3 regions of the Pseudoalteromonas sp. TP27 genome follow, and region 1 is predicted to be linked to each of the others. Evidence: predicted binding sites of a transcription regulator. Region 1 holds the regulator's gene; each other region holds the start of a gene.
The links. The regulator LexA, encoded in region 1, represses DNA repair genes until DNA is damaged. The targets are predictions, from matches to a motif close to TACTGTATNNNNATACAGTA.
Positions count from the first base shown of each region.

Region 1 (10,166 bases):
GAACGTAAAAAATACGACGAGCTACGTCGCCATCAACAAAATCGTGCTCGTCAGCAGCAAACAAATTATCGCGGTAGCGCTGGTTCTTCACAAGGTAATTATCAGCAAAGTGATCCGCAAACTGATGAGGAATTTTCTGACTTCATTAATTCAATGTTTGGCGGAGGCGGTGGGTTTGATCGTTCAGGGCAAAGCAGAAGTAACGCTGCTCGCGCGCAAAAAGGACAAGATGTGGAAATAGAGTTCCCAATTTTTCTTGAAGAAACTTTAGTTGATACCGTTAAGCCTGTTGAGTTTATGTTACCGCAGCGAGATAGTAGTGGTCGTGTCTCTGAAATTAAAAAATCACTTAAAGTGAAAATTCCAGCAGGTTCAGTAAATGGCGAGCGAATTCGACTAAAAGGGCAAGGTGGATTAGGGTCTGCGAATGGACAAAATGGCGATTTGTACTTACAAATTAGTTTAGTGCCTCACCCACTATTTGATGTTGAAGGTCATAATTTAAATATAGTCGTCCCTCTTGCAGCATGGGAAGCGGCTCTTGGCACAAAAATAAATTTGCCGACATTAACAGGAAAAATTCAACTAACGATTCCGCCTAATAGCCAGTCTGGTCAACGTTTGCGTATTAAAGGTAAGGGATTAATTAGTAAAAAAGCCAAAGGTGACTTATTTGCTGTACTTAAAATTGTTAATCCAACATCTATTAATGAAACCAGTAAAAAGCTTTGGGAAGAATTAGCCGAAAAAGCTCACTTTGATCCCCGCAGCGACTGGAGTAAACCATAATGCAAATTATTGTGACACAAAAAGAAGATTTACTTACCAGTACAGAGCTATGTTTGAGTAGTGATATTAACGAAGCAATTTTATATGAGCTAGTTGAACATAGTATTGCTGTGCCTATTGAAGGAGAGCATGTTGCAGAATGGAAATTTACGGTATCTGCAGTAACCTTAGTCAAAAAAGCGGCCCGTATTCAGCATGACTTTTCGTTAGATTGGTCGGCAATAGCGTTAATTTTACAATTGCTGAATGAGCGTGATGAGTTGATTTTAGAAAACGAAATGTTAAAACGACATTTGAGTCGATTTAACCACTTGGAATAAAATTATTCTAATATCAGTGTTTAGCGATTGCACACTCTTTAATGAGAGTGCGCTAGCTCCTAAAAATTAATATGACTATTTTGATTTGTTCTTACTTTTAATTGAGATTAATCGCTTTAGTCGTATATTTTTTATAAGTAGTAATATCCCGCTTAGGCAAAAAAGTACACTGGTTGCTGCAAAACTAATAAGCAGTGGATTATTAAAATCCTCTCGCTCATCGTAATCCATAATATGTAACATCCAAAAAAAGTCGAATATTCGCCATAGTGTGCTGCGAATAGTCACTACTTTGCCGTTACTTTCAGCTAAGTAAAGTGTTGTACTCAACATGTCGTCAAATTGTACCTGCCAAACATTGGTTTTATATCCTACTTCTCTGGTGCCCTTTTTTAGTAGGGTTGTACTTATTACTTGAGCGTCAATAAGTAAGTGTGCTTTAGCATTAGCAGTAATTTGTATTTTTGTAGGTGGCTCAAAAGGCCTTCCTGTAAGGGCATTAAAGCTTTGCTGCTCGGCATTACTAATAACGGTAATAAGTGGTGTAGTTAAAAAGCCTTCAAATAATATTTGTGTTGGGTTAGCGACTTGCGACGTAATATTATCAAGTGATGTTGGGTAGTCGGCTTGTGTAAATGATTTACTAAGGACTTTTGTTGCTAAATGTTTGCCGTGTACTTTATCAAGTGGAATTGCGCTCATAACTAAGCCACCTAGCAACCATGCTAAAATTTGTAGTGCTAATAAATAACCTAACCATTTATGAAACTTGCGCGCATGTTTAAATATTTTTTTATTCATGTTTTAGTCTTATTATTTTTAGAGGTTAGTTTATTACATTAATGGGATTAGTTACTGCGACATTTTGTCGCAGTTTAAACTATAGCTTACTGTAATCATTTAAAAATAAAAAAGATTACAGTTAAATTCCTAACATGACTTATTTGTCTAATTGAGCTGGATGTTTGATATCCAGCTAGCTTTAAATGCTAAAAAATACTTAAAAGCTGCGAAATATCCATATAAAGTGGTTAATAGGGCATAGTTGATTTGGTATAACGGTAAAACTGCGTTAAAGTTTGCAATGAAATTATTAGAGGATAAATACGAAACGATGTCGGAAATTCAATTTTTAAATGTAGATCTTGAGCTTGAATCAAAGCAAGATATTAGTTTGCTAGTGGCAGATTTGAAGAAAGTCGCTACGATTTTACATTATGACAAAGACGAATACCGTCAATTAGCGCGTATTGAAGCTACAGGTGAAGTTAGCACGCCTGATAAAGCAATAAACCATATATGTGAGCTTATTGAATCGTGTTCGCGTAACGCGCTAAAGCAATGGTTAGGTTGTTCACGTAGAACGTTTGATATTGGTTTTGAATCAGGCACATCTCCTAAGTGCTTTAACCAAGCATTAGATGCAGATACATTATTACGTATATCTGCGATTGGTGCGGGTATGGAAATTACAATTTACCCAATCGAAAAGTAACTATAAGTAACTATCTTCGCTCTACGACTGCTGCGGTCATTTTTGATACGCAGCACAGCTCATTGCGGCTATTTGTAATTTTTATTTCCCATACTGAACTACGTTTGCCAATATGAAATGCTCTTGCCGTGGCAGTTAAAGTACCATTGCGAGATGCTTTTAAATGGCTTGCGCTAATTTCCTGCCCTACACAGTAAAATTTTGTGAAATCGACAACAAAGTTAGCGGCATAACTCGCTACTGTTTCGGCAAGTACAACATTAGCACCACCGTGAACCATTCCCATTGGGTTATGATGCTCAGGTATGGCAGGCATAGTTGCAACTAAGTAATCATCACCAATTTCTGTGATTTCTATCCCCATAGTTTTCATCAGCGTACCTTGACCATTTATACCTTCATCTAGCTGTTTGCAAAACTCTAAAGTAATAGGTTGATACCAAATACTCATAACGACTCCTTTGCCTTTTTAATCATTTATAAACTTAGCTTTAGTTATATCCCTAAAATGTACACAAGTGAAATTACTTTGGCTATTTTAAGACATAATTTAAATTTGCGATTTTTATTTAACTGTATATACTCACAGTTAAATGTACTGTATGGAAAACCAGTTGTATGCGACCATTAACGAACCGCCAAGCTCAAATACTCGAACTAATTAAAGTTTTTATTAAAGACACTGGTATGCCTCCTACACGTGCTGAAATAGCGCAAACACTAGGTTTTAAAAGTGCCAATGCTGCTGAAGAACATTTAAAAGCACTTGCTAAAAAAGGCGCAATTAAAATGAAACCAGGTGCAAGCCGTGGTATTCAATTAATTGAAGAAGAAGAGCCTGAACAATTAGGTTTACCACTTATAGGGCGTGTTGCTGCGGGTTCACCTATTTTGGCGCAAGAGCACGTTGAAAGTCATTGTAAAATCGATCCATTAATGTTTAAACCAGCCGCCGATTTTTTACTACGCGTTAATGGTATGAGCATGAAGGATATTGGTATTATGGATGGTGATTTACTTGCTGTACATCGTACTCAAACCGCTGAAAACGGGCAAGTTGTTGTTGCCCGCGTAGATGAAGACGTAACTGTAAAACGTCTTGAGAAAGCGGGTCGTAAAGTATTACTTCATGCTGAAAACGACGATTTTGAATCTATTGAAGTAGACCTTGAAAATGAGTCTTTTAACATTGAAGGCCTAGCTGTTGGCGTAATAAGAAACGCCGATTGGATGTAGATTTTAGATTGCTTTAAGCAATCAATTTATTCATGCGCACTTTTTAGTGCGCATTTTTGTTTTAAAATTCGTACTAAAATATATCTTAAACAGCTAACTAATTATTTAAGCTGTAAACTTTTTTTCACTCATGCTTTTCTCCTTCCTCATGTGTTACACCCCTTTGTTTTGCTCGCTTTTTGAATATTAAATAGTCGATATGCTTGCAGATACTTGACTAATTTTTAAATATTACTCGGTTGTTTTTTATACTAAAGCTTGCTTGTTGCTCATTTTTTAGCTAATCATTAGTGTGCTGAACTAACAATAACTCACAGCTTTCAGTTTTGAGAACACACAATATACAAACTCTTTGTTGGGACAGTGATACCAATCAAAAAAACAGGATTGGTTAAATAATAAAAATAACGAATTGGCGTTTAAGCCGTATGCCTCTTCGCTTTGCACTCGCAATAGCATCAAAGGAGCCGTCACATGGGTAAACTGACCTCTACCTTGTGGCTTGTATTGATTGCTTTTCCGCAGCATGTTTTGGCTAACAGCCAGTACAATATGCGCAAAGGCGTAACCGATATAAGCAATAATGTATATCAGCTGCACATGACCATATTTATAATATGTTGTGTGATTGGGGTGATAGTGTTCGCAATTATGTTTTGGGCACTGATTCATCACCGTAAATCTAAAGGGGCTGTACCTGCCCAATTTCACGAAAGCACTAAAGTAGAAATACTTTGGACAGCTATTCCATTCGTTATTTTAATTGCTATGGCAGTACCAGCCACTAAAACCCTAATTGCAATGGAAGATGCCAGCAAAGCTGATCTCACTATTAAAATTACAGGCTCGCAATGGAAATGGCACTATGAATATATGGGCGAAGACGTCGCATTTTATTCTATTTTATCCACCCCTCAAGACGAAATAGCGAATCTTGCAGATAAAAATCCTAATTATTTACTTGAAGTAGATAAACCGCTTGTACTGCCAATAAACCAAAAAGTACGTTTTTTAATGACCTCTGATGATGTTATTCACTCATGGTGGGTACCTGATTTTGCTGTGAAAAAAGACGCTAACCCGGGATTTATAAACGAAACATGGACCAATATTAATGAAGAAGGTATTTACCGAGGTCAATGTGCTGAGCTTTGCGGTAAAGACCATGGCTTTATGCCCGTAGTGGTTGAAGCTAAATCTGAAGCTGACTTTAAAGTATGGCTAGCCGATGCAAAGCAAGCAAAACAAAAAGCAGCACTGGCCGACGCTGCTCTGCTTGATCAAACGTTACCTAAAGAAGAGTTAATGACTTTAGGCGAGCAAGTGTATATGGCCAGTTGCGCGGCGTGTCATCAACCTACAGGTATGGGGTTACCGGGTGTATTTCCTGCACTTAAAGGAAGCCCGATAGTGCTTGGCGATATAAAAGATCACATTGATGTAGTTATTCATGGGCGACCCGGTACGGCAATGCAAGCATTTGCTAAGCAGTTATCTATAAAGCAATTAGCAGCTGTTATTACTTATAAACGTAATGCATGGGGTAACGATACGGGTGATGTTATTCAGCCGAGTCAAATACAGGCAGCAATTGATGCCAAAGTGGAGGCGAACTAATGAGTAGCATAGTAGAACAACCTAACGCCAATGAAGCTCACCATGCTCATCATCCTGTAAAAGGTTTTAAACGCTGGCTTTATACAACTAACCATAAAGATATTGGTAGTTTATATTTAATTTTTTCGCTGACCATGTTTTTAATTGGCGGCGGAATGGCCATGGTGATCAGGGCTGAATTATTTCAACCTGGTTTACAGCTGGTCGATCCTCACTTTTTTAATCAAATGACCACAGTACACGGTTTAATTATGGTGTTTGGTGCGGTTATGCCGGCCTTTACAGGCCTTGCTAATTGGATGATACCACTAATGATTGGCGCACCAGATATGGCATTACCAAGAATGAATAACTGGAGCTTTTGGATTTTACCGTTTGCATTTTTAATCTTACTTGCATCGTTATTTATGCCCGGTGGAGGACCTGCATTTGGTTGGACTTTTTATGCTCCTCTCTCTACAACTTATAGTAACGATAACACTGCAATGTTTGTATTTGCCGTACATATTATGGGAATTAGCTCAATTATGGGTGCAATTAATGTGATTGTAACCATAGTGAATTTACGTGCACCCGGTATGTCGTGGATGAAGTTACCGCTATTTGTGTGGACATGGTTAATTACCGCTTTTTTATTAATAGCAGTAATGCCAGTGCTTGCGGGAGCGGTAACTATGGTGCTTACCGATAAGTACTTTGCGACCAGTTTTTTTGATGCTGCAGGTGGCGGCGACCCAGTGATGTTCCAACACATTTTTTGGTTTTTTGGTCACCCAGAAGTATACATAATGATTCTTCCTGCCTTTGGCATTATATCGACCATAGTGCCCACTTTTTCTCGTAAAAGACTTTTTGGTTATGCCTCAATGGTGTACGCCACATCCTCCATAGCACTATTGAGCTTTATTGTTTGGGCGCATCATATGTTTACTACAGGCATGCCGGTTGCAGGTGAGTTATTTTTTATGTACGCAACCATGCTTATATCGGTGCCCACAGGAGTAAAAGTATTTAACTGGGTTGCCACAATGTGGAAAGGCTCAATTACTTTTGAAGTGCCCATGCTTTTTAGTATTGCTTTTATAGTGCTGTTTACCTTGGGTGGCTTTTCGGGGTTGATGCTGGCAATTACACCTGCTGACTTTCAGTACCACGATACTTATTTTGTAGTGGCGCATTTTCATTATGTATTAGTAACAGGGGCTGTGTTTTCGATAATGGCAGGTGCTTATTATTGGCTACCCAAATGGACAGGCAACATGTTTAATATCACGCTAGCTAAATGGCATTTTTGGCTATCGCTGGTGAGCGTTAACGTTCTGTTTTTCCCTATGCATTTTGTAGGACTTGCTGGTATGCCACGTCGAATTCCCGATTATGCACTGCAATTTGCCGACTTTAACGCAATTATAAGTATAGGCGGTTTTGCCTTTGGTTTATCGCAACTACTGTTTGTGGCTGTAGTAATTAAATGTGCACGCGGTGGCGATAAAGTGCCTGCAAAAGTATGGGATGGGGCTGAAGGGCTTGAGTGGGAAGTTGACTCTCCTGCGCCTTATCATACCTTCTCTATACCGCCGGTAATCAAGTAATGACACACGCACCGTTACTTAAACGCTTGGTTCTTATTTGTATAGGTATGTTTGCCTTTGCGTTTGCCTTAGTGCCCTTGTACGACGTGTTTTGCGATGTAACAGGGCTTAATGGTAAACCGTCACTTGAGCAAGCAGAGCGAAGTACGCAAATAGTGCAAGATCGCGAAATAGGCGTGAGTTTTACAACTCATGCGCAAGCTGGTGCGCCGTTTGTTGTTAAATCAAAAGAGTACAGCGTTACTGTTAAACCCGGTGCCATGCGTGAGGTAATGTTTAGTGCTAAAAATAGCAGTGACCTCGACAAAGTAATGCAAGCGGTGCCGTCTGTATCTCCAGGTAAAGCGGCTAAGTATTTACATAAAATTGCCTGTTTTTGTTTTGATCAACAACCTCTAAAAGCAGGAGAAGAGCTTGAATTTAAATTACTGTTTTATGTTGATACCGCATTACCAAGCGATATTGAAGAGTTGACGCTGTCGTACACCGTATTTGATATTAGTGAGCAGCTAGTTGCGAGTAATAACTAGCCTGCATGTCTAGTGTAAAACTAGGAGTAAGTAACATGAATCAAAAATATGAAAACTATTACGTACCAGAGCAAAGTCCTTGGCCTATTGTAGGGGCTATAGCATTATTTTTTATTGCTGTAGGCGCTGCATTAACTGTTATGAACATAGGAAAAGAAGGCGGCAGTGGCGTTTATTTACTGTACGTTGGCATAGCTGTACTTTTGTATATGCTTTATAGCTGGTTTAAAAATGTTATCAGCGAGTCTGCTCAAGGGTTGTACTCAGCACAAATGGATCGATCATTTAGGCAAGGGATGAGCTGGTTTATTTTTTCTGAAGTGATGTTTTTTATGGCCTTTTTTGGTGCATTATTTTATGCGCGAGTCCTATCGGTCCCATGGTTAGGTGGCGCGGGTAATAATGCAATGACCAACGAAGTACTTTGGCCTACGTTTGAAGCTGTTTGGCCTCTCGTATCTACTCCTAGCGGTGATACAACCCAAGCTATGGGTTGGCAAGGTCTGCCGCTTATAAATACCTTAATACTGCTTACCTCCTCAGTTACCTTACATTTTGCTCATGTAGCAATGGAAAACAATAAGCGCACGCCACTTAAAGTGTTTTTGGGCGCCACTATTTTATTAGGTGTTTGCTTTTTAGGGCTGCAAGTTGAGGAATACATACATGCATATAATGACCTCAACCTAACGCTTGATGCAGGTGTTTACGGTAATACGTTCTTTTTATTGACTGGTTTTCATGGCATGCATGTAATGCTAGGAACCGTACTTTTATTTGTAATATTTTTACGGATATTAAAAGGGCACTTTACTAAAGATAAGCATTTTGCTTTTCAAGCAGCTGCTTGGTATTGGCATTTTGTTGATGTTGTTTGGTTGTGTTTATTTATATTTGTATATGTGCTGTAGCGTTTATTGGCGAGCTATTCGCTGTAATAAAACCAAGTTTAAGCGCTGCAATAACAAAAATTAGAACAACGACCGAAAACAATACGCGACGACCTAAAAAGTGAGACATAGGTCGCCCCCCAGTTTTCCCTGACACCATAATAAACAATGCTCTAAATAAGTTAAAAAGTATAAATAGTAATAACAGTACGATAATAATTTTAATAATCACTGAGTTGAACCTTATGCAGTTAGTTTTATGGCACAAACAAAAGCTTAGCTCAATAATCACACTTTGTATGGTTGTGGTTGTTGTACTTGTGTGTGTGCGATTAGGATTTTGGCAGCTGGAGCGGGGTGAGCAAAAGCAGCAGCAACTAACCGCTATTGCTAAGCAACAGACTCGTGGTGTGATGAGCTGGTCTCAATTACTTAACCTGCCTGACAGCTGGAACAAAACAGGTGTATTGGTTGAGTTAAAAGGGCGGTTTGTACAAAACCAATATTGGCTTTTAGATAATCAAGTTTATAACGGACAAGTAGGTTACGACTTACTTGCTTTACTAAAGCCTGACAGCGAAGAAAAAGTGATTTTAGTTAATTTAGGATGGGTAAAAGCGCCTATAGCTAGAGATACACTGCCAAAGGTTACTCTGCCTACAGGTGTTTTTATTCTTAAAGCGCAAATAAAAGAAAATAACTTAAGTAGCTTTACGCTTGAAGATACAACGACAAATAACGACTTACCTACAAGAATCCAATCTATCGACTTGAATATGCTGAGCACTCAAAGCCAGCAATCATTAATTAATTTTATGGCTTATAGACAAGGTACTGGTGATGAGATTGCAACACCTCATTATGAGGCTGTTGTTATGAGCCCTCAAAAGCATAATGCCTACGCTGTGCAATGGTTTTTAATTGCTGTTGCATGTGCTGTTGTGGCTATTTTTGCGAGTAAAAAAAGGACATCTAATGAAAAATAATCCTCTTTTTTTGTTTGTGGGTTGCTGCGCTATCCCATTAGTTTTGGCATATGGCGCATTAAAGTTCGATTGGTTACCTACTGCAATTACTAACAATGGCGAGTTTTTAAGCCAAGAAATAAAATTTGAAAATTGGCCGCAAAATAATCCAAAACAATGGACTATCGCACTTAATTATTCAAACGAATGTAACACCCCATGCAGCGAACAGCTCAATGCACTTAATAACTTATATGTGGCACTCGGTAAAAACCAAGGAAAAGTGGATATGGCTGTAATGGGAAGCCCCGACAATAAAAATCTACCATGGAAAATTATTACCGAGCAACAGAGTTTAAATCCTGCAAGTTTGTATTTAATTGATCATATGGGGTTAGTGGTACTTGAATACCCCTTTAAAGTCGAGCCACAAGAAAATCGTTTAGTGCAAAAAGGGTTATTAAAAGATCTAAAAAAACTACTCAATTATTCTCGTTCTAGCTAATTGATCAGCTTATTTAAGTTGGAGTGTTTAATGTATAAAAATTATAAAAACTTAGTATTAATAACAGGATTGCTCGCTTTAATTGTTGTGGCCTTAGGCGCTTACACCCGCTTAAGTGACGCAGGTTTAGGATGCCCCGATTGGCCAGGCTGTTATGGCTTTTTAACGGTACCTAAACATGAGGCCGACATAGCCTTAGCAACCCAAAGTTACCCAGATATGATGTT
Region 1 is NZ_JARDAK010000018.1:11,637-21,802, forward strand. It holds gene PX700_RS17255 (DnaJ C-terminal domain-containing protein) at 1-789, shown strand, start outside; gene PX700_RS17260 (chaperone modulator CbpM) at 789-1,109, shown strand; gene PX700_RS17265 (hypothetical protein) at 1,185-1,910, opposite strand; gene PX700_RS17270 (hypothetical protein) at 2,224-2,604, shown strand; gene PX700_RS17275 (PaaI family thioesterase) at 2,615-3,055, opposite strand; gene lexA (transcriptional repressor LexA) at 3,223-3,840, shown strand; gene coxB (cytochrome c oxidase subunit II) at 4,315-5,457, shown strand; gene ctaD (cytochrome c oxidase subunit I) at 5,457-7,049, shown strand; gene PX700_RS17295 (cytochrome c oxidase assembly protein) at 7,049-7,579, shown strand; gene PX700_RS17300 (cytochrome c oxidase subunit 3) at 7,615-8,490, shown strand; gene PX700_RS17305 (DUF2909 domain-containing protein) at 8,468-8,761, opposite strand; gene PX700_RS17310 (SURF1 family protein) at 8,715-9,455, shown strand; gene PX700_RS17315 (transmembrane cytochrome oxidase associated protein) at 9,445-9,939, shown strand; gene PX700_RS17320 (COX15/CtaA family protein) at 9,970-10,166, shown strand, end outside.

Region 2 (10,166 bases), on a different contig from region 1:
GCAAGTAGATGTAGAAGACTTACCAGTTATTCAGGCTGATAAAAGCCAAATGCAGCAATTGTTTTTAAATTTGTTGTCGAATGCGGTGAAATTTAGACGCCCAGATACAAATCCACATATTAAAATTAGTTACCAGCATGAAAATATATTTAGTGCTGATCACAATACCGAATTAAGTTTTCAAGTTATTACAATAGAAGACAATGGCATTGGTTTTTCACAAGACTACGCCGATAAAATATTTGTACCGTTTCAGCGTTTACATGGCCGCTCAGAGTATAAAGGCACGGGTATTGGCCTTTCTGTATGTAGGCGTATTGTGGAGCGGCATGGCGGAACAATTACAGCCCAAAGTAAAGACGGTGAAGGTGCAACTTTCACCATAAAACTACCTGTGGAAGCTGCGCTTTTCACATTGCAAGGAGAGGCTTAAATGCCCTATACAAAAGTAAAACCGATTACTATTTTAATGGCAGACGATGATGAAGATGATCGTTTGTTAACACAAGATGCCCTTGCCGAAAGCCGTGTACTTAACGAACTTCACTTTGTTGAAGATGGCGTTGAGCTACTTGAATATTTAGAGCGTAGAGGTAAGTTTGAAGACAAAGCAACATCGCCTCGTCCTGGGCTTATATTGCTTGATTTAAATATGCCTAGAATGGATGGTCGTGAAGCGCTTGAAGCAATTAAAGCAAACCCTAACTTAAAGGGTATTCCGGTTGTAATTTTAACTACGTCCAAGCAAGAAGAAGACATGGTTAAAGGGTATAACCTAGGCGCTGCATCTTATATTACAAAACCGGTAACATTTGATGGCCTAGTTGATTTAATGAAAACACTTGGAAAATACTGGGTAGAATTTGTAGAGCTACCGACAACATTTAACGATTAATGGAGATTGTATGTTAGATAAAGTGACTCAGTTGCTGCTTGTAGAAGATGATGAAGATGATTACATACTCACCTGCGACTATCTGGACCAATTGGATTCACACACGTTTAACATTCAATGGATAAGCTCCCCAGAGCAGGCAATTGAAACGCTTAGTAAAAACGAGCATGACATTTGCCTGCTTGATTACCGCTTGGGTGCATCTAATGGTTTAGATGTATTAAAAGAAGCCATTGCTAATGGTTTTAGCGGCCCTATTATTATGCTTACCGGGCAGTCAAACGACGAACTCGATTCGGCGGCACTTGATGCTGGCGCGGTAGATTATTTAATAAAAACAGAAATGAGCTCTAGCCGCTTTGCGCGTGCTATTCGCTATGCTTTGGCGCGTAAAGATGTTGAAGGTGAGCGAGTAGAGCGTTTAAAAGCCGAAGCAGAAAACCGTTCTAAAGACCGCTTTTTAGCGCATTTGAGCCACGAATTACGAACTCCTCTATCGTCTATTTTAGGTTACACCGAACTATTAATGCAGAGCGACTTTAGTCAGCAAGCAGAAAATGAATTAGGTGTAATTTATCGAAACGGTAAACACTTATTGAGCCTATTAAACGATGTGCTCGACTTATCTAAAATAGCCGCCGATAAACTAGAGCTGACCTTGAGCGAAGTTAACCTTGATAGCATGCTTGCCGATGTATACACGTTAATGCGCGTATCGGTGCTCGATAAGGGCCTTACGCTACGCTTTGAATCACATCAGCCATTGCCTTTAGTTGCACGACTTGATGCAACAAGAGTTCGCCAAATTTTAATAAATTTAATAAATAATGCGGTTAAGTTTACCGATAAAGGCGAAATTGTTGTTAATGCGTGGACGCAGTGGGTTGATGACACTGAAATGCTGTTTTTTAGTATTAAAGATTCAGGAATGGGTATAGCCCCTGAAAAACAAGAACTGATATTTAAACCGTTTGAGCAAATAGCTGATGTAGAATCGCGCTCTGTAGGTGGTGCTGGCTTAGGTTTGGCAATATGTGCTGAATTGTTAGCGCGTATGCGCGGTGATATTAGTTTGCACTCTGAAGTTGGTAAAGGCTCTACGTTTACTATTTCGGTTTACCCAGGTGATATTAGTGAAGTAGAGCGCCAAGTACTTAACTTTAGCAGTGCGCCGCAACTACAAAGTAAACTGGCTCCTTGTAAAGTACACGGAAGAGTATTGGTTGTTGATGACTTGCGCGACTTACGCATGCTAGTTGGTCATATGATCAGTACCTGTGGCGCGCGAGTAGACTACGCAGAGCATGGCCAACAAGCACTTGAAAAAGTACGCATAGCAGATGCGTATAAAGCGCCTTATGATATTATTTTTATTGATATTCATATGCCTGTAATGGGCGGCAAGGAAGCTACCATAGAGCTTAGAAAAATGGGCTACAAAGGCCCAATAATTGCGCTCACTGCTGCTACTATGAAAGGAATACATGAAGAACTTGCTGCGCTTGGCTTTAATGATGTAATACCAAAACCGGTTGATAGCACTGCTTTGTATCAATGTTTGCAAGATTATTTGGTAGCGCCAGAACATGCTCCTCAAGCCAAAGATATAAATAGTAGTTCGGACTTAACAGAGAAAAAACAGCGCTTTTTACTTGTAGAAGATGACCACGATGCAGCGCAAATTACACAGCTACTTTTAGAAAGCCTAGGCGTTGAAACAGTCATTGCGTCTAGCTGCGCACAATGTTTGCAAATACTTAATCACGACCAGCAATTTAATAAGGTATTGTTAGACATGCATTTACCCGATGGGCGTGGCATTGATTTAGGCCAGCAAATTAACGACCGTTATCCTGAGTTACGTTTAGTGATTGTAAGTGGAGCAGAGCCAGACCCAAGAGAAATAAAAGATTTAAATATTGACCGAGTTTTACTTAAACCTATTAATTTGAGCTTGTTAGAAACACTTATTAGCTAGGGCCTGTTTATCTTTCGAGGTTGAATTTACAGCAGTATGTTTGGTATTTAGGCAAGGCAGAGCCTGTGTAGTGTGGTTACTCCCCATAAATAGGCGATAACGTAGCACAAATGCCAAACATGCGCTGCCCGAAGGGTTCTGCCCAGGGACTATTTACTCTTTGTTGCTCGGTTTTTACTTAGCCCACTAGGTTACAAACCTCGCGCCGCGATTAAATCGCCCCTAGATTGAACAAATTTCAATCCTGAAAGGTCAACAGGCCCTATTAACTGAGACATTACTTATATGCATTCAATAAAGTTAGTATCTGAGAAATTAACACCATCAAAAGTAGTGTGTGTTGGCCGTAACTATACCGCACACATTGCAGAGCTAAATAACGAAACGCCAGATCAAATGGTTTTATTTAATAAGCCAAATAGCGCAATTACTAATACGTTATTTGCAGTTCACAACGGTGATACGCTGCATTATGAAACAGAATTATGTTTTGTCATTAAAAATAAAAAATTTGTAGGTGTTGGACTCGGCCTCGACTTAACAAAGCGTACTGTGCAAAGTAAATTAAAAAATAAGGGGCTACCTTGGGAGCGGGCTAAAGCGTTCGACGGGTCTGTTATTTTAAGTGACTTTGTTGAATTAACAGATGCAATGCAGCACTTTACCTTTGAACTTAAAATTAATAATGAAGTGATTCAGCGAGGCGATACTCATTTTATGCTGCACAACCCTGACTCAATTTTACAAGAAATTAGTGAATTTATGAGCCTAGAAGACGGTGACGTAGTAATGACCGGCACACCGTCGGGCGTAGGTGAAGTAACGGCTAAAAGTACTTTTGCTGTTGCGCTTTATGCTAACGATCAGTGTTTGCTTGAGCATCAGTGGATCGTGAGCTAAAGAGACGGTTAAACAGACACTTAAACAGGCAATTAAATGTGATTTAATTGCCTGTTTAAGTTTATATTAATAGGGCATTGGATGGTTTCTAAAAATAGCATCAATACTTGTCAGTATTTCATTGTTTAGCGTTATATCAAATGCATCAATATCTTCTTTTAATTGTGCCATAGAGGTTGCGCCAATAATTGAAGATGTAACACCATCAACTTGGTTACACCATGCTAGCGCAAGCTGCGCTGGGGTAATATTATTTGCATGAGCCAGCTCAACATATTGCTTAGTTGCTTGTTCTGCATTGGGTGTATCTCTAAAAATACCGTTGCGCTGCATGAAGGTCCATCGAGAGCCTTCAGGGCGAGCACCATTTAAGTATTTACCCGTTAATAAACCGGCAGCCAGAGGCGACCATGGTAAGTAGGCAATCTCTTCATGAACACATTGCTCTATTAAATATGGCCAATCTTTAGCATGCGCTAGGCTAAATTCGTTTTGAATAGACACCATACGCGGTAAGTTATGCTCTTTAGCTAAACTTAAAAACTGGCTGATACCCCATGGCGTGTCGTCAGATAAACCGCAGTGCTTAATTTTTCCTGCTTTTACACATTCATTAAGGCCTTCTAGAATATCGAGCATACTAGCTTGCTGCTCTTGTGTATTTACGTCGGTAAATTTAAGCGTGCCAGGCCACTGCCTACCAAAATGTGGTGTTGAACGGTTTGGCCAATGTAACTGATATAAATCGATGTAGTCGGTTTGAAGGCGCTTGAGTGAATCGTCCACGGCTTCTATTACTGTTTGGCGAGTAATATTGCCACCATCACGTACCCACGATAAGCCATTGCCTGCAATTTTTGTAGCAAGTACTACATCGCCGCGTTTTTGTTTATTACGCGATAGCCAATCGCCAATAATTTCCTCTGTTTTACCATAGGTCTCTGGAGAAGGAGGCACAGCATACATTTCGGCTGTATCAATAAAGTTTACGCCTTGCTCTAGCGCGTAGGCTATTTGCTCATCCGCATCGCTTTGAGTGTTTTGTTTGCCCCAAGTCATACTGCCTAGGCACACTCTAGATACGTCTACACCACTGCTACCTAGTGGGCTGTATTTCATAAAAATTCCTTAGCTAAATTAGTGTTGAGCGTGGCTAGTTAAAGCCGATAAAAGAGGCTCAGAAATCGTAGCTTTTTGCCCTGTTGTAAAATCAAACATGACAACTTTAGAAGTACCCGTTGTTGTTATAGCCTTTTGAACATGGCTGTAAACGGTGTAATTCATGGTGAAGCGGTCTGTTTTTATATCAGTAATAGTAACGCCGACTGTAAGCGTATCTGGGAATGTAACTGGGCGTTTATAACGAATGTTATTTTCGCTAATTACTGGGCCCACACCATTAGGGCTTATTGTGTCGAACAGATTTATTTTATTTAAAAAGTCGATTCGGGCTATTTCAAAGTAACGTAAATACACTACATTATTTACGTGTTGCAGTGCATCCATATCAGCCCATGCTACGGTGATGTCGGTATGAATAGGGTGCTGATCTTTAAACGTTTGCATTATGTATTGGCCCTTAATTTTAAAGTACTTAGATTATCAATATGGTGTTATGAGCTCAAGGTAATTAGAGTATGTTTTTTTGTAAGATGATTGTACCTATTTAATTTTAGGTCTACAGTTAAGTGGCACTGTAAAAACACACAAGACAAAAACACAGAGGTATGTATGCAAAATATAATTAATTGGTTTTTAGCTTGTTTGGTTTTTATAGCTTCTTTTACCTGTCACGCAATGGGTAACGAATCAGGCGCTATTATTTTAATGTTAGCGGGGTTTTTTTTCGAGGTTATGTTTTGGTTGCGCGGTTATAAAGAGTCAGAAGACAATAAACACTTTTTTTAATCGTTAACTAGGGCCTGTTGACCTTTCAGGATTAAAATTTGTTCAATCTAGGGGCTATTTAATCGCGGCGCGAGGTTTGTGACCTAGTGGGCTAAGTAAAAACCGAGCAAAGCTTCCGCGTCCTGCTCACGCCCCTTACCTACATCCATGTAGGCAACAAAGAGTAAATTGCCCCTAGGCAGAACCCTTCGGGCAGCGTATGTTTGGCATTTGTGCTACGTTATCGCCTATTTATGGGGAATAACCACACTACATAGGCTCTGCCTTGCCTAAATACCAAACATACTGCTGCAAATTTAACCTCGAAAGATAAACAGGCCCTAGGCTTGCTTATCACAATTGATTCTATAATAATGACTGTATAAATAACCAGTCGTTATAGTGGTGATGAAAAAGTTTATTCACATAGACATGGATTGCTTTTACGCAGCAGTAGAAATGCGAGATAACCCAAAACTTGCACATGTACCGCTTGCTATTGGAGGCAATAGCCGACGAGGCGTGCTCTCAACTGCTAACTATATAGCGAGAGAGTATGGCGTGCGCTCGGCTATGTCGAACTATCATGCTAAACAATTATGCCCCGATTTAGTTATTGTTCCTGGGCGCATGGCTGTATACAAAGAAGCTTCAAACCAGATACGCGAAGTATTTAACCGCTACACAGACTTAGTTGAACCTCTTTCTTTAGACGAAGCCTACCTTGATGTAACAGACAGTAGTGCTTGTAAAGGCAGTGCAACGCTTATAGCACAGCAAATAAGAGCGGATATTTACACTGCCACAGGGCTTACTGCATCGGCAGGTATTGCACCTATTAAGTTTATTGCCAAAATAGCCAGTGACGAAAAAAAACCGAATGGTCAATTTGTAGTTTTGCCTCACGAGGTCGATGACTTTTTGGCGCAATTACCGCTGGGTAAAATTCCGGGTGTAGGCAAAGTAACGCTCGAAAAACTCAATTTAAAAGGGCTATATACCGGCAAAGATGTACGCGAAAAAGGCGTAAATTGGATGCAGCAACATGTAGGCAATTTTGGCGTGTCGCTTTATCAAAAGTGTGCAGGTGAGTATGTTGGTAAAGTATCAACAGATCGCATAAGAAAATCACTGAGTGTTGAACATACCTACGAATACAATAAAACAAGTTTGCAAGAGTGCTTAGATGAGCTTCCAAAACTGTTAGACGAATTAGTTTTAAGGCTTAATAAGCAACAATTACAAAACCGTATAAATAAACTGAGTGTTAAAGTGAAGTTTGCAAATTTTGTAGTAACCTCAGCCGACCAAGCATATCACGAGCTAAATACTGAAATACTTGTTCAACTACTTACCAAAGCTTATCAACGAGGTCTACAACAGCCTGTTCGGTTGCTTGGTATAGGCGTTGGCATTAAAAACGAGCCAGCACAAAACTTCCAACTGAGTATTCTTGATTAAGCTGTAAAGCCTGTAACTCCAAGTTGCCATTTATTGGCAACTTGTATAATTAGCTCATCGCACCTAGCTGGTCTTCAATATTTAAATCGACGATAATAGGGGCTTATGTTTTCTAACAGGACCTTATTTATGGCATACCCTCAAGCGGTTAGTGCAAGCCTTGAATGCACATCTCATGATGCGCTTATTATTATTAGTGATGACTTTTCTCAATTACCACACAATTCATTACGTGACGCTATTTTAGCGCAGGCAAAAGTTGATTCTCGCATTGGTAAGCAAGTTACTTTATTAGTGATTGAAAACAAGCGCGTTGTACTTGCGCCAACCGGTCCGTTAAATAGAGATTACGACGACGTTCGTCGCTATTTTGATGCAGCTAAACTAGCAATTAACGAAGCAAAAGCATCGGGCAGTGTTAATCCTGCATTATTGTTACCAAATTTAAATGGCGATAGCCGTTACCAACATGCGCTAGAAGTTGCTTATTTAGGTGCTTGCCAGGCATTATGGCAGCCATTAGAGGCGCGTGAATATCACGGCGAAGGTATTGAGCCTATTCCTCAAATTGGCTTAATGGGTGCAAACGAGCAAACAATTAAAGCAGTTAATGCCATTGCGGCAGGGCAGTATGCAGCACGTGATTTATGTGGCACTGAACCTGAGCGTATGGCTCCACCGCGTTTTGCTGATTACTGCGTTGATTTATTTAAAGGCTCAAGCATTGCAGTTGACGTAATTGATGATATTGCAGCTATTGATAAAAACTACCCAATGTTAAGTACGGTTGCTCGTGCATCATACGCAGTTGAGCGCCATCACCCACGTGTTGTTAAGCTTGAATATGTACCTGAGGGTGAAATTACTCGCACACTTATGTTTGTAGGTAAGGGCCTTGTATACGATACCGGCGGTGCAGATCTAAAAGTAGGTGGCCATATGGCAGGTATGAGTCGCGATAAAGGCGGCGCAGCTTCTGTTGCGGGCTTTATGAAAGCCGTTGCGGATTATCAGCCTAAAGGCGTTAAGGTGGTATCGTACTTAGCTGTTGTTCGTAACTCTATTGGTTCGGATTGTTTTGTGCCAGATGAAATTATTACTAGCCGCGAAGGTGTACGTGTACGCATTGGTAATACCGATGCAGAAGGGCGTTTAGCAATGGGCGATCTACTTAGCGAAATGAAAGATTTAGCTAAAACTGAGGTTAATCCAACGTTATTTACTGTTGCTACATTAACGGGTCACGCAGCTCGTGCAATGGGCCCTTACGGTGCGTATGTTGAAAATGGCCCAGCTCGAAGCGCTGGTGTATCTCGTCAGATTGCTGACCTTGGAGATTTGTGGGCTGATGGCGCAGAAGTATCGCGTTCACGTCGTGAAGATTACGACTTTATCAAACCACGCACGCTAGCTGACGATGTACTCTCGAGCAATAACGCAGCATCGGCTGTTACCGCTCGTGGTCATCAGTTCCCAATGGCATTTATGGCTATTGTTGGTGGGCTTGATAAACACGGTAACGACTCTGCACAGCCTTTGCCTTATGTGCATATGGACATTGCGGGTAGCGGTGTTGAAGGTGGTGATTGGCAGCACGGTAAGCCAACTGCCGCATCAGTAACGAGCTTGTTTGCACGTTACTGTATGTAATACCAATCCGCAATAATACTTAATCATTTTTCGGGGCTAAACGTGTCGCTATCTGTGTTAAAAAATTCTCATTTAGAACAACTAAATAGCAAATTTTTTGCCTAGCTATCAACACGTTTTTCCATCCTAAAAATAGATCACTTAATTAAGCGAAATGGTATAAGCTAAAAACGCATATGTAATAAAAAGCCCTGTTAATTCAGGGCTTTTGCATTTCATGATAACGGTATCGCTATCAATCTAATTTAAAGCGATTAACTACGCTCGAAAGCCCTTGGCTACTTTGCTTAAGGTTATCGCTGGCATTTGTAAGCTGTTTAGTATTATTAAGTGACTGCTCTGTTGAGTGTGATAGCTCGTTAATACGTAAATTAACTTCATCCGCGGCTTGAGTTTGCTGCTCTGTGGCACGTGCAATTTGGCTGTTCATTTCGGTAATAATTGAAACAAGTCGTTCTATTTCATTAAGTGAAGTATTGGCAGACGACGCCTGTTCTACGGTGGAAACCGAAAGTGCTTGGCTTGATTTAACTGCCTCAACAGCTGCCTTTGCACCTTCTTGCAGTTTAGTGATCATGGTTTGAATTTCGTCTGTACTTTGCCCCGTACGACTCGCTAATGTACGTACTTCATCTGCAACAACAGCAAATCCTCTGCCATGCTCCCCGGCGCGAGCAGCCTCAATGGCAGCGTTTAATGCCAGTAAGTTTGTTTGTTCCGATATACTTCTTATTACATCAAGTACAGAGCCTATATTATGACTCTCGTTGGCCAAATCAGCAGTTACACGGCTGACTGTTTCTATGTTGTTTGAAAGTGTTTCTATGGCTGTTATTGTTTGCGCCACCACATTTTTACCCGTTGATGCGTTTTGTGCTGCATCTTTAGCCGCTTGTTCTGCGGCTTCGGCGTTGCGGCTCACATCATGTATTTGGTGAGTCATTTGCTCCATGGCAGCTGCAACTTGGGTTGAGCTATCGTTTTGAAGCTCAATAAAAGAAATACTTGTTTTACTTGATTCGTCAACGGTTTGTGCATGCTTGCTTACGCCGTTTGCGCTTTGTGATACATGAACAAGTGACTCTCGTATTTTTAAAACAAACAAATTAAATGAGCGCGATAGTTCAGATATTTCATCGTTACCGGATTCATTTAATGTACGGGTTAAGTCGCCTTCGCCTTGAGAAATGTCCTTCATCATATCGGCTGCTAAGCGAGTAGGTATTAAAATACTTTTACCTATAAAGTAACTAAGTAAAATAACAGCAATAATCATAATTATTGCACTGACTATAATTAGGTTACGTTGTTGGCTAAATGCCTCGTCAATTGAATCAAGGTATACACCCGAGCCAATAATCCATTGCCATTGACTAAACCCTTTAACAAAAGCAA
Region 2 is NZ_JARDAK010000017.1:59,311-69,476, forward strand. It holds gene PX700_RS17005 (sensor histidine kinase) at 1-433, shown strand, start outside; gene PX700_RS17010 (response regulator) at 434-895, shown strand; gene PX700_RS17015 (response regulator) at 906-2,873, shown strand; gene PX700_RS17020 (fumarylacetoacetate hydrolase family protein) at 3,159-3,773, shown strand; gene PX700_RS17025 (aldo/keto reductase) at 3,840-4,892, opposite strand; gene PX700_RS17030 (acyl-CoA thioesterase) at 4,911-5,339, opposite strand; gene PX700_RS17035 (hypothetical protein) at 5,505-5,681, shown strand; gene dinB (DNA polymerase IV) at 6,069-7,121, shown strand; gene PX700_RS17045 (M17 family metallopeptidase) at 7,251-8,771, shown strand; gene PX700_RS17050 (methyl-accepting chemotaxis protein) at 9,007-10,166, opposite strand, start outside.
Region 2: dinB (DNA polymerase IV) is a predicted target of LexA. The motif match lies at 6,037-6,056, and genes of this name have one in related genera.

Region 3 (10,166 bases), on a different contig from region 1:
GGGCATATCAAGATAAGTTTGAAAAAGATGACCGTGATTACACGGGTGAATATGGCTACCCAGAGCATCGCTTTATTTTCTCAACCAACTGGGAAATTGGTGAGTTTAACACCAATGTAAATATCAGTTATGTAGGAGAGTTTGAAGATACGCCTGATATCGACTTTGATGGCAATTTAGACTTTGATAGCAATACTTCACGTATGATTGACTCGCAAACGCTTGTTGACTTACAAACGTCGTACCGTATTACTGAGTCAGCTAAAATATCTTTAGGTGTTAATAACTTATTTGATGAAGAGCCACCATTTGCAATTGGTGATGGCGATGGCGATTTATACGGTTATGCATCAGGTGTACACAACCCTAGAGGCCGCTACTTGTACACTAAAGTAAGCTTCTCGTTTTAACTTTGCGAGCTTATTTTAAAGTGAGCTAACGCTACAAATAAAAAAACCGCCAATTGGCGGTTTTTTTTATTTAAAACTAAGGGCTAAATTATAGCTCGCCTTCGTTTTCAGATAAAAACTTAGCAACGCCTTCAGGGCTTGCGTCCATACCTTTTTTACCTTCAGTCCAACCAGCAGGACATACTTCACCGTGCTCAGTGTGGAACGCTAGCGCGTCAACCATGCGAAGCATTTCGTCGATGTTACGACCTAATGGTAAGTCATTCACTACTTGGTGACGTACGTTACCTTCTTCGTCGATTAAGAATGAACCACGAAATGCAACACCCGCTTCTGGATGTTCAACGTCGTATGCTTTACAAATCTCGTGTTTAACATCTGCAACTAGTGCGTATTGAACTTTACCAATACCGCCGTCTGCAACAGCAGTGTTACGCCATGCGTTATGTGAGAATTGTGAATCGATAGAAACACCAATTACTTCTACGCCACGCTTTTGAAACTCTTCAAAACGCTTATCAAATGCAATTAGTTCCGAAGGACATACAAACGTGAAATCTAGTGGGTAAAAGAAGATAACTGCTTTTTTACCTTTAATTGTTTCATGAAGATTATAGCTATCTACAATTTCACCGTTACCAAGAACAGCTGCAGCGGTAAAGTCTGGTGCCTGGCGGCCTACTAATACACCCATTTTATTCTCCAAATATTTTGAGTTTTTTTCAATTGCTTTCGCAATGCTGGTACTTATATGGGCGCTAAAAATTAAAAACCAATAGCGCGTACATATAATTAATTGGCAGTTTAGAGTTATTCACTACAAAAGAACAATCGTATTTAACGATGTGAGTAATCGAAAATAACGAACACTCATAACTTTTACTAATACACGTGAATAATAAATCTATTCTCATGTATAAGTTGCGCTGTGATTAGAGGAAGTTTTTAATTAGATGGAAGAGAGTTTAATACATAGATTGTTTAAAATTTATATGCTGTGGTGCTTAATTTTTATAAACACAAAAAAACCTGCAGATGCAGGTTTCTTGTGTAAATTTAATCCATTATATCTGAAGGCATATCATCACGAATTTTTTGCCAAATTTCGCCGGTTTGATGACCAAACTTACGCATCATCGAAATAGCTCCATCATGCTCTCTATTTTGAGCAAGAACGGTTAAATCTTTGTAAAACTGACGAGCTAACTCACGAGTACCAGCATCAGAGAAATAATGACAGCCAATTTTGAAGTAAAACCCTCTAAAACCGTTAAGGATCAATACATAAATACGGTTGTTACCAGCAACAGCTAATTCGTGATGAACTTTATAATCGTAATCAGCAAATGCCTGCGCTGTATCTTCTAATTCATCGCTTTCTGATAAAATTTCAATTACGCGCTCTGGGTTTAACTTAATTGCGGCACGTGTATAAATAGCACTAATATTAGTACGTGCAGATAAAAGCTGATCTGTCAGCTCTGGCATCTTGTCTTCATCTAAGCGCGCTAATGTTTCAAGAATGTTTAAGCCAGACGTTTCCCAAAAGTTATTTACTTTTGTAGGTTTACCATGCTGAATTGTTAGCCAACCATCACGTGCTAAACGCTGTAATACTTCTCTCAAGGTTGTTCTTGTAACACCAATTAACTCTGAAAGTTCTCGCTCGGCAGGTAAAATTGAACCTGGAGGGAAATCGCCGTTCCAAATGGACTCAACTATATATTCTTCAGCAAATCCTGCTGGGCTTTTCGCTTTAAAAATTCTCATCCAGTTCCCACTCGAATTAATCAACACTCATCGTTTTACACGAATAACTGACTGATTGTACCAGACGAAGCATAACTAACAAGTAAAGTCAGGTATATTAATAAGCAAATGGGTAGAAATTAAAGATTAATAAATAATAAAATTTAGGTTTCTCTAATATAGCTACAATGTATAAATTTACAGAGCAATATTCATTGTAGGTACATTGTAATTATTGGTTTTTTATTTACACCATACTTAGCTGAATCAACTTAAAACACATAAGTACATTAACAAGGAACACCTATGCAACATAGCGTTCTAACTGCAACTTTAAAGAATTATTTAGCCAATACACCAATGTAGTATAAGTAAGCGATATAACTGAGCCTATGTAACGATGGTAACTAATAGAACATCATTTTGCCTCTGTTGAGACTGCATTGAGTGGTCATTAATTTCATCTTATAAAAAACGACTTCGGTAGCTTTTTTTTCCTTTTTGTTGCTGCATACTTTATCCTACGTCATAATCTAACGTCTTATTAAAACGCGGAATTTTTATGAACTGGCTTGCGCAATTACCTACCCAACGTACTCCGTGGCTTTTATTTACAGCCATCGTTTTTTTACTTGAAGTGACTGCCCTTTTCTTTCAGTACAAAATGGGGTTGGCACCTTGCATAATGTGTATATACCAGCGCACCGCTGTACTAGGCTTATTAAGTGCGGGCATTGTAGGTTCGACTAAACCACAGAGCAAAGCTGTTCGTATATTTGCTTATGTAATTTGGGGTGTATCGAGTGTTTGGGGATATTTAATTGCCCGAGAACATATTGATATGCAAACCACCACAGATCCTTTTGCATTTAGCTGCGAGTTTGAACCAAACTTTCCATCGTTTATGCCACTACACGAATGGATACCTAGCTTTTTTCAGGCAACTGGGGATTGTGGAAATATAGATTGGCAGTTTGTTGGCATGAGCATGCCTGCTTGGATGGAAATTATATTTGCGCTATTCTCAATCACTTTATTTACTTTAGTGGTTAGCCGTTTATTAATTAAAAAGTCGATTTAATATGTTTACCTTTTTTTCAAGCCAATTAGATGATCTTAAACACTTAAAAGTGCGCAAGCGTCAGGACGTAATAGCACTTTCGTTAAGTATGCTATCACCAACTGATAAAGTTTTATTACGTATTATAAAGCTACTGTTACTTAGCCCACTATTTTTAATATTCACTGTATTTAAAGGTTGGATATTAATACCATTTTTGATACTTGGCGGATTGTGCTATCCACTATTAACTACTCCTATTGAAATTAACTTTGCTAAAAAGCACTTAAACGAAGCGCTAAAACAATTTAATCAGGGCGTATAACGCCCTGATTATTACTTACTCGCTTTAAAGTGATATTTTCCCTTCTAATTTGGCTAATAGTTTTTTACCAATTCCTTTAACTTGCGATAAATCACTGACGCTTTTAAATTCGCCGTTTTCTTCACGGTAATCCACAATAGCCTGCGCTTTTTTCTTACCTATACCCGGTAGCTTAGCAAGCATATCTGCATCAGCATTATTTATACTAATTGTCTCAACTTGAGGCATTTGCTTAGTTACTTCCGATAGTTGTGCATACACGGTAGTCGCGGGAAGTAAGCATAATAAGCTTATGATTAATAAATTTTTTAGCGCTTTCATTAAACTTGTCCTTATTCTTCTTTTCTTAATTTTGAATGATGCTCAGGAAAACCAAAAAGTAAGGAACTGAAAAGCTCATCACTTAAAGTGTACCTAAACGCATTATCACCATGATCCGAAATCCTGAAAATGCAGCTGGTACAACAAAGTGATTGCTTAACTAAAGTAAAGTTACCGTTTTTTGTCAAATTTAAGACACCCAAAAATTAAAACTTCGCGCTTGCAAATTTACGCCCAAACCATTACTGTACATAAAAACAGTAATCTAATGGTTTTTTAAAAACCACGGTGCCAAGCAATTTTGCAGGAGAAATCATGGCTGTTGTTGTTAAATATGTTGTAGAACGAAACGGAGTCGAGCGTATGACGTTTACTACCAAAAAAGAAGCTGATGCTTATGACAAGATGCTCGATATAGCAGAATCACTTGAGCTAATGCTAGAAAAGGTAGACGTACCGCTTAGTGAGCAACAAATTGAATCACTTGCTTTAGAAATAGCGAAAAGCAAAGATGACTTTATGACTATATTAAAAGGTGGTAAAGAACCCGTTGTTACGAAAGCGCCAGCAAAAAGTAAAAAGTCAGATAACGTTGCATCAATTGAAGATAGCAACGATAAAAAAGCAAGTTAATTCATAGAATGTCTCCACCTCGGACGGGACAAACTAAATAAAAAAGGGAGCAACTAAGTTGCTCCCTTTTTTATTATACCCATTCGCTTAATTAAGTGTTCTATTTTGAGGGTGGAAAAACGTGTTGATATCTAGGAAAAAAATCGAAATTTAGTTGTTCTAAATGATAATTTTTTAACGTCGGTAGCAACACGTTTAGCCCCGCAAAATGATTAAGTATTATTGCGGATTGGTATTAATTACTACTCATTCAAAAATGAGTAGTAATTGCTATTTAAAGCTCTTTTTCTACTTCATCAAATAAAGCGGTAATGTTTTGCTCAGGCTCTTTTGTAGCTAAGCTAACAACAACAATTGCGATACTAGATAAAATAAAGCCAGGTACTATTTCGTACATAAAGCTACTTAAGCTTTCGCCATTAATAGTAAATGGTCCATATATCCAAATTAGTACGGTAAATGCACCCACTAACATGCCCGATAATGCACCAGCAAAGTTCATACGCTTCCAATATAGGCTAAATAATACCAATGGTCCAAACGCAGCACCAAAACCAGCCCATGCATTACTCACTAAATCTAAGATAGAGCTATCTCTGTCGTAGGCTAAATAAATTGCAAACAGGGCAACAAATGCAACGCTAATTCGACCAACAGTAACTAATTCAAAGTCGCTAGCATCTTTACGTAAAAATGTTTTATATAAATCTTCAGTCAATGAACTTGAACTAACAAGTAACTGTGAAGAAATTGTACTCATAATCGCAGCCAAAATTGCAGCTAGTAAAAAGCCAGCAATAAGTGGGTGGAACAATAACTCAGAAAGAATTAGGAAAATCGTTTCAGGATCTTCAACTACAATATTATTTTCATAAGTATAAGCAGCACCAAATATACCAGTACCAACAGCACCAAGGGCAGCAACAATCATCCATGTCATACCAATACGGCGAGCTTTAGGCATATCCTTAACACTACGTACCGACATAAAACGAACGATAATATGTGGTTGACCAAAATAACCTAAACCCCATGCCATTGCAGAAATAATACCTAATGCAGAGCCTGCTCCAATCCAGTTAAGCATATCTGGATTTACACTATGTAAAGTAGATTCCAGAGGTTGTTCAAGTAAAGAGTATGCAACGGTAGGTACTAGAATAAGTGCAATGAACATAATACAGCCTTGCACAAAGTCAGTTAAGCTAACCGCTAAAAAACCACCAAACAAAGTATATAAAACTACAACACCCGTTGTAATATATAAACCCATTTCATAACTTAGACCAAATGAGCTTTCAAATAGTTTTCCGCCAGCTACAACACCTGATGATGTATAAAGAGTAAAGAAGACGATAATCACAACAGCTGATACAACACGTAATAAGTTAGACTTATCATTGAAGCGATTTGAAAAGTAATCTGGGATTGTTATAGAGTCATTTGCTTTTTCAGTGTACACACGCAATCTTGGTGCAACTAACAGATAGTTTAACCAAGCACCAATCACCAAACCGATTGCTATCCATGTACTACTAAAACCAGTCACAAACATCGCACCAGGTAGGCCCATTAAAATCCAGCCACTCATGTCAGATGCACCTGCAGACAGTGCAGCAACACTTGGAGATAGATTTCGTCCACCTAGCATGTAACCTGATACATCGCCAGTAGATTGCTTATATGCATATAGTCCGATACCTAACATTACAATAAAATATAATGCTAGTGAAATAATCATTCCTGTTTCCAAATTAGCCTCCGCATAATTATTAATAATAGGCTTTATCCAAATAATGACTCTTAAAGTTTTATAGTTAAGACACTATTGGGGTAAAAACCATTCTCGCCGACTATATCATGCTTAATAATAAAATCTCCAACTTGTTACTTCTAGCTGATGCAAAAATATTCATGTTGAATAATTTTAAAGCGAATTGATGAAATATAATAAATTAAATGCAGAAACGCCTTCATTTTTAATGATAATTTATTAATCTAGCAAATATACGTAATGCTATTTCAAGTCTTTTGCCATATATTATTACAATAACTAATTACATTAATCTTACGGAACTATTTATGTATTTTTACGCTGCACGCCAATCTATTTTAGACAGGGATAAAAAACTCATCGGATATGAGCTTTTATTTCGCGATGGCGTTGATAACGTATTTCCCGACATAGATGGTGACGAAGCAACGACACGACTTATTGAGGGTAGCCAGTTTAACTTTGGCTTAGAAGATTTAACCGACAATAAACCGGCTTATATAAATTTTACCTTAGAAACGCTATTAAAGGGTTACCCTACATTACTGGGTAAAGACACTATAGTTGTAGAAATACTTGAAACTGTGCAGCCCGGTAAACGTTTATTATCCATTGTTAAAGATTTAAAAGGCAAAGGTTACACTATTGCTCTTGATGACTATATTCATCAACCTGTTTGGCGTCACTTTTATCCGTTTATTGATATTATTAAAATCGACGTTTTAACTAATGATATAGACACAATAAAAACTATTTTTAACGATATAAAACAATACTCACATATTAAGTTGCTTGCCGAAAAAGTAGAAACCTACGAAATTTACCAACAAGCTTTGGAGATTGGTTTTGATTATTTTCAGGGCTTTTTCTTCTCAAAACCTGAAATGGTGCAAAGTAAAGCGCTACCGCCTTCAGGAATAGCATTAGCAGAATTACTCTATGAAACTTCAAGTATTGAAATGAACCTAAAAAAAATCACCAATGTTTTTGAGCGTGATGTAAACCTATCTTATAAGTTGCTTAGGTATTCAAATTCGGCAGCGTTTACTAAGCGTGCTGAAATAAGCACTATTAAGCAAGCACTTATAGTGCTTGGTGCAAATGAAATTAAAAAGCTATTGTCACTATTGTTTGCAGCCCAAGTATCTGCAGATAAACCTGTAGAGCTAATTAGGCTATCGCTTACGCGCGCTCGATTTGCTGAATTACTCGCTATATCTCATGGCCAATTTAAAGACACCGGTATGGCATTTTTAACCGGTATGATGTCACTTATGGATGCCATTTTAGATGAGAGCATGGAAAGCGTAATGAAAAAGCTGCCACTTTCTAATGATATAAAAACAGCATTATTAAACGATGAAGGCTTGCTAGCAAAGTATTTGAACTTAGTTAAATACTACGAACAAGCAAACTGGTCAGCTGCAAACGAAATCACTAAAGAATTAAACCTAGGCGAAATAGTACCTGATGCCTATCATGATGCATTGGGCTGGGTTAATGAACAAATGAAATTAATAGTTAACGAAAAATAAAAACATAAACAGCAAGCAAAAACGCCAGCATTTAGCTGGCGTTTTTGTGAGTGCAATGAGGTTATAAACTTTCTAAAAAGTCTTCATCAAAATCAGCTGGCTCTTCTTTAATTGGAGGATTGCCATCGTACAGCTCATAAATTTGACGCTGAAAGTAAATATCTTTTACAAATAAGTACGGGTCAAGTGAATCGTTTAATAATCCTTCTTGCGGGATTAATGACGCACGCGCTTCAACAGCCTTTAAAACAAACACTAAAATAGTTTGTGGAGTCGTTAGTGCAACTTCAGGTAATACAAAATTGTCGACTACGTCACCTGTTAGATTACGTGCTGTTGTTGGACCCATGCCTGGAAGCATTAAATAAGCACCATCACCCACTCCCCATACACCTAACGTTTGTCCAAAGTCTTCATCTACAATTTCAAGACCAAGTGAACTGGCAACATCAAAAATGCCAAACAGGCCAACTGTAGAGTTAACTAAAAAACGCGCGAGGCTCACACTTGCATTACCCGGCTTACCTTGCAAACCGGCATTGATCATATCGACAGGTGCTGTAATATTACCTGTAAAATTAACAATACCGTTTCTTACCGGTACAGGCGTTACTTCAACATAACCTACAGCAACTGGGCGCAATAAATAAGCATCCAGTACATCCATATTAAAGTCGTATAACGGACGATTAATACTTTGCAGCGGATCCCTGTCATCTACTTTGCTTTGTGGTACTTGAGCACACCCGGCTAGTATCAATAAACATAAAAAAGTAAAACTGTGTTTTAACATCTAACGTCCTTAAGGTATTAATGTATCAATTTGAAGTTGGTAGTCACTTACACTTTCACGCTTTAACGACTCTGAATGACCTTCTAGCTCACCAGAACTTGGCATAACCGAGTCATCTATAGAAATACGCGCCGAAATAATAATATTTTCTGCACTAGATAAGTTAAGCCCTGCAACCATCGCACTACTATCACTTAGCTCAATAGTAATTGGAAATGAATATTTAGCGAGTTTAACAGCAGCTAGCGGCATTGGCGAACCCGTTGCTGCTTTGGCAAATATGAACAAAATACCGTCTTTTGGTTGTTTATCAATAAGCTCTTTTGCAATATCTACGGTAACCGCAATCGTGCTGCTGTTACTGATAGTAGCAGGTATAACAGAGCCTTCACTTTGCATTTTCTGTTCTATATCACTAATACGCTCAGAGATCATGCTATAGCGAGAATCATTTTTTTCCATACTCGCTAATAAAACCTCAAAAGCGGCTTTGGCTTGTGGCCAATCCTTACGTTCATAAGCTATCAATGCGAGTAGCGAAATTGCATCTAAATTTGTAGGCTCAACTTTTAGTACTTTTGAAAGCATACCTGCCGCACGGGTCATATTAGCTTCACTGCCTTCAAGTAATAAAACTTGGCTGTAACTAATAAGTACCTGCATATTATCAGGGTTCATACGCAGTGCTTTATCAAATGACTGCTGCGCCATATCAAACTCGTTTAGTGACATAGCTACTCGACCAAGTAGCTTCCAAGCAACTTCGTCATCGCCAGAGCGGCTAAGCTTAGTACGAAGCGCCAATGCAAAAGCCTGCAGTTCATTTTGGCTAAGCGGCTCACCTTTTTGCATTACAGCGCGCTCGCCGTAATCAGCTAAATTATCCATTGCATCATGCCAAGCCGATATTTGTTGCTGGCTACCCGTTAGACCATAAAAAACACCGGTGAGTGCCAGAACAAACGCGCCACCCGTTAAAGCAAAAATACGATTATTACCTTTGCTGTTCAGTGATTTTTCTGGTGATAGCTCGTTCAATAAACGGCGTTTTAATTCAACGATTGATTCTGCATGATTTACGCTATCAATACGTTGATTATCTAAATCAGTTTGCAAATCAACTAAACGCTGCTCATATATGCTAATTAGCTCAGCATTGGCATTATGAGTAATTGTTTGTACACGCTCTTTTTTTAAAAAAGGTAACATCACAAACCCAAGAGCAATCAGTGTGAGTAAAACAAAACACGCCCACATTAAAATCATTTAACTTTGCTCCTGACGTTTATTTTTCTCAATTAGCTTAGCTAACAGCATTTCGTCGTCGCTACTCCAGGTTTGTTTTACTGATGCTTTTCGCTGACGAATAACAATAAAACCAAAGCCGACTATGACAATTAATACAGGTAATACCCACAGTACTAAAGTTGCTGGTGTAACTGGTGGGTCGTAATGAACAAAATAGCCAAAGCGGTCAATCATGTAATCAATCACTTCGTCTTTGCTCTTACCTTCTTTAACTAACACGAGTACTTTATCGCGCAGGTCTTTGGCAACAACAGCATC
Region 3 is NZ_JARDAK010000005.1:187,090-197,255, reverse strand. It holds gene PX700_RS08665 (TonB-dependent receptor) at 1-410, shown strand, start outside; gene PX700_RS08660 (peroxiredoxin) at 499-1,104, opposite strand; gene fadR (fatty acid metabolism transcriptional regulator FadR) at 1,467-2,180, opposite strand; gene dsbB (disulfide bond formation protein DsbB) at 2,722-3,240, shown strand; gene PX700_RS08645 (DUF6170 family protein) at 3,242-3,544, shown strand; gene PX700_RS08640 (ComEA family DNA-binding protein) at 3,569-3,865, opposite strand; gene PX700_RS08635 (YebG family protein) at 4,181-4,498, shown strand; gene putP (sodium/proline symporter PutP) at 4,773-6,251, opposite strand; gene PX700_RS08625 (EAL and HDOD domain-containing protein) at 6,581-7,807, shown strand; gene PX700_RS08620 (MlaA family lipoprotein) at 7,869-8,600, opposite strand; gene ccmI (c-type cytochrome biogenesis protein CcmI) at 8,610-9,866, opposite strand; gene PX700_RS08610 (cytochrome c-type biogenesis protein) at 9,867-10,166, opposite strand, start outside.
Region 3: PX700_RS08635 (YebG family protein) is a predicted target of LexA. The motif match lies at 4,109-4,128, and genes of this name have one in related genera.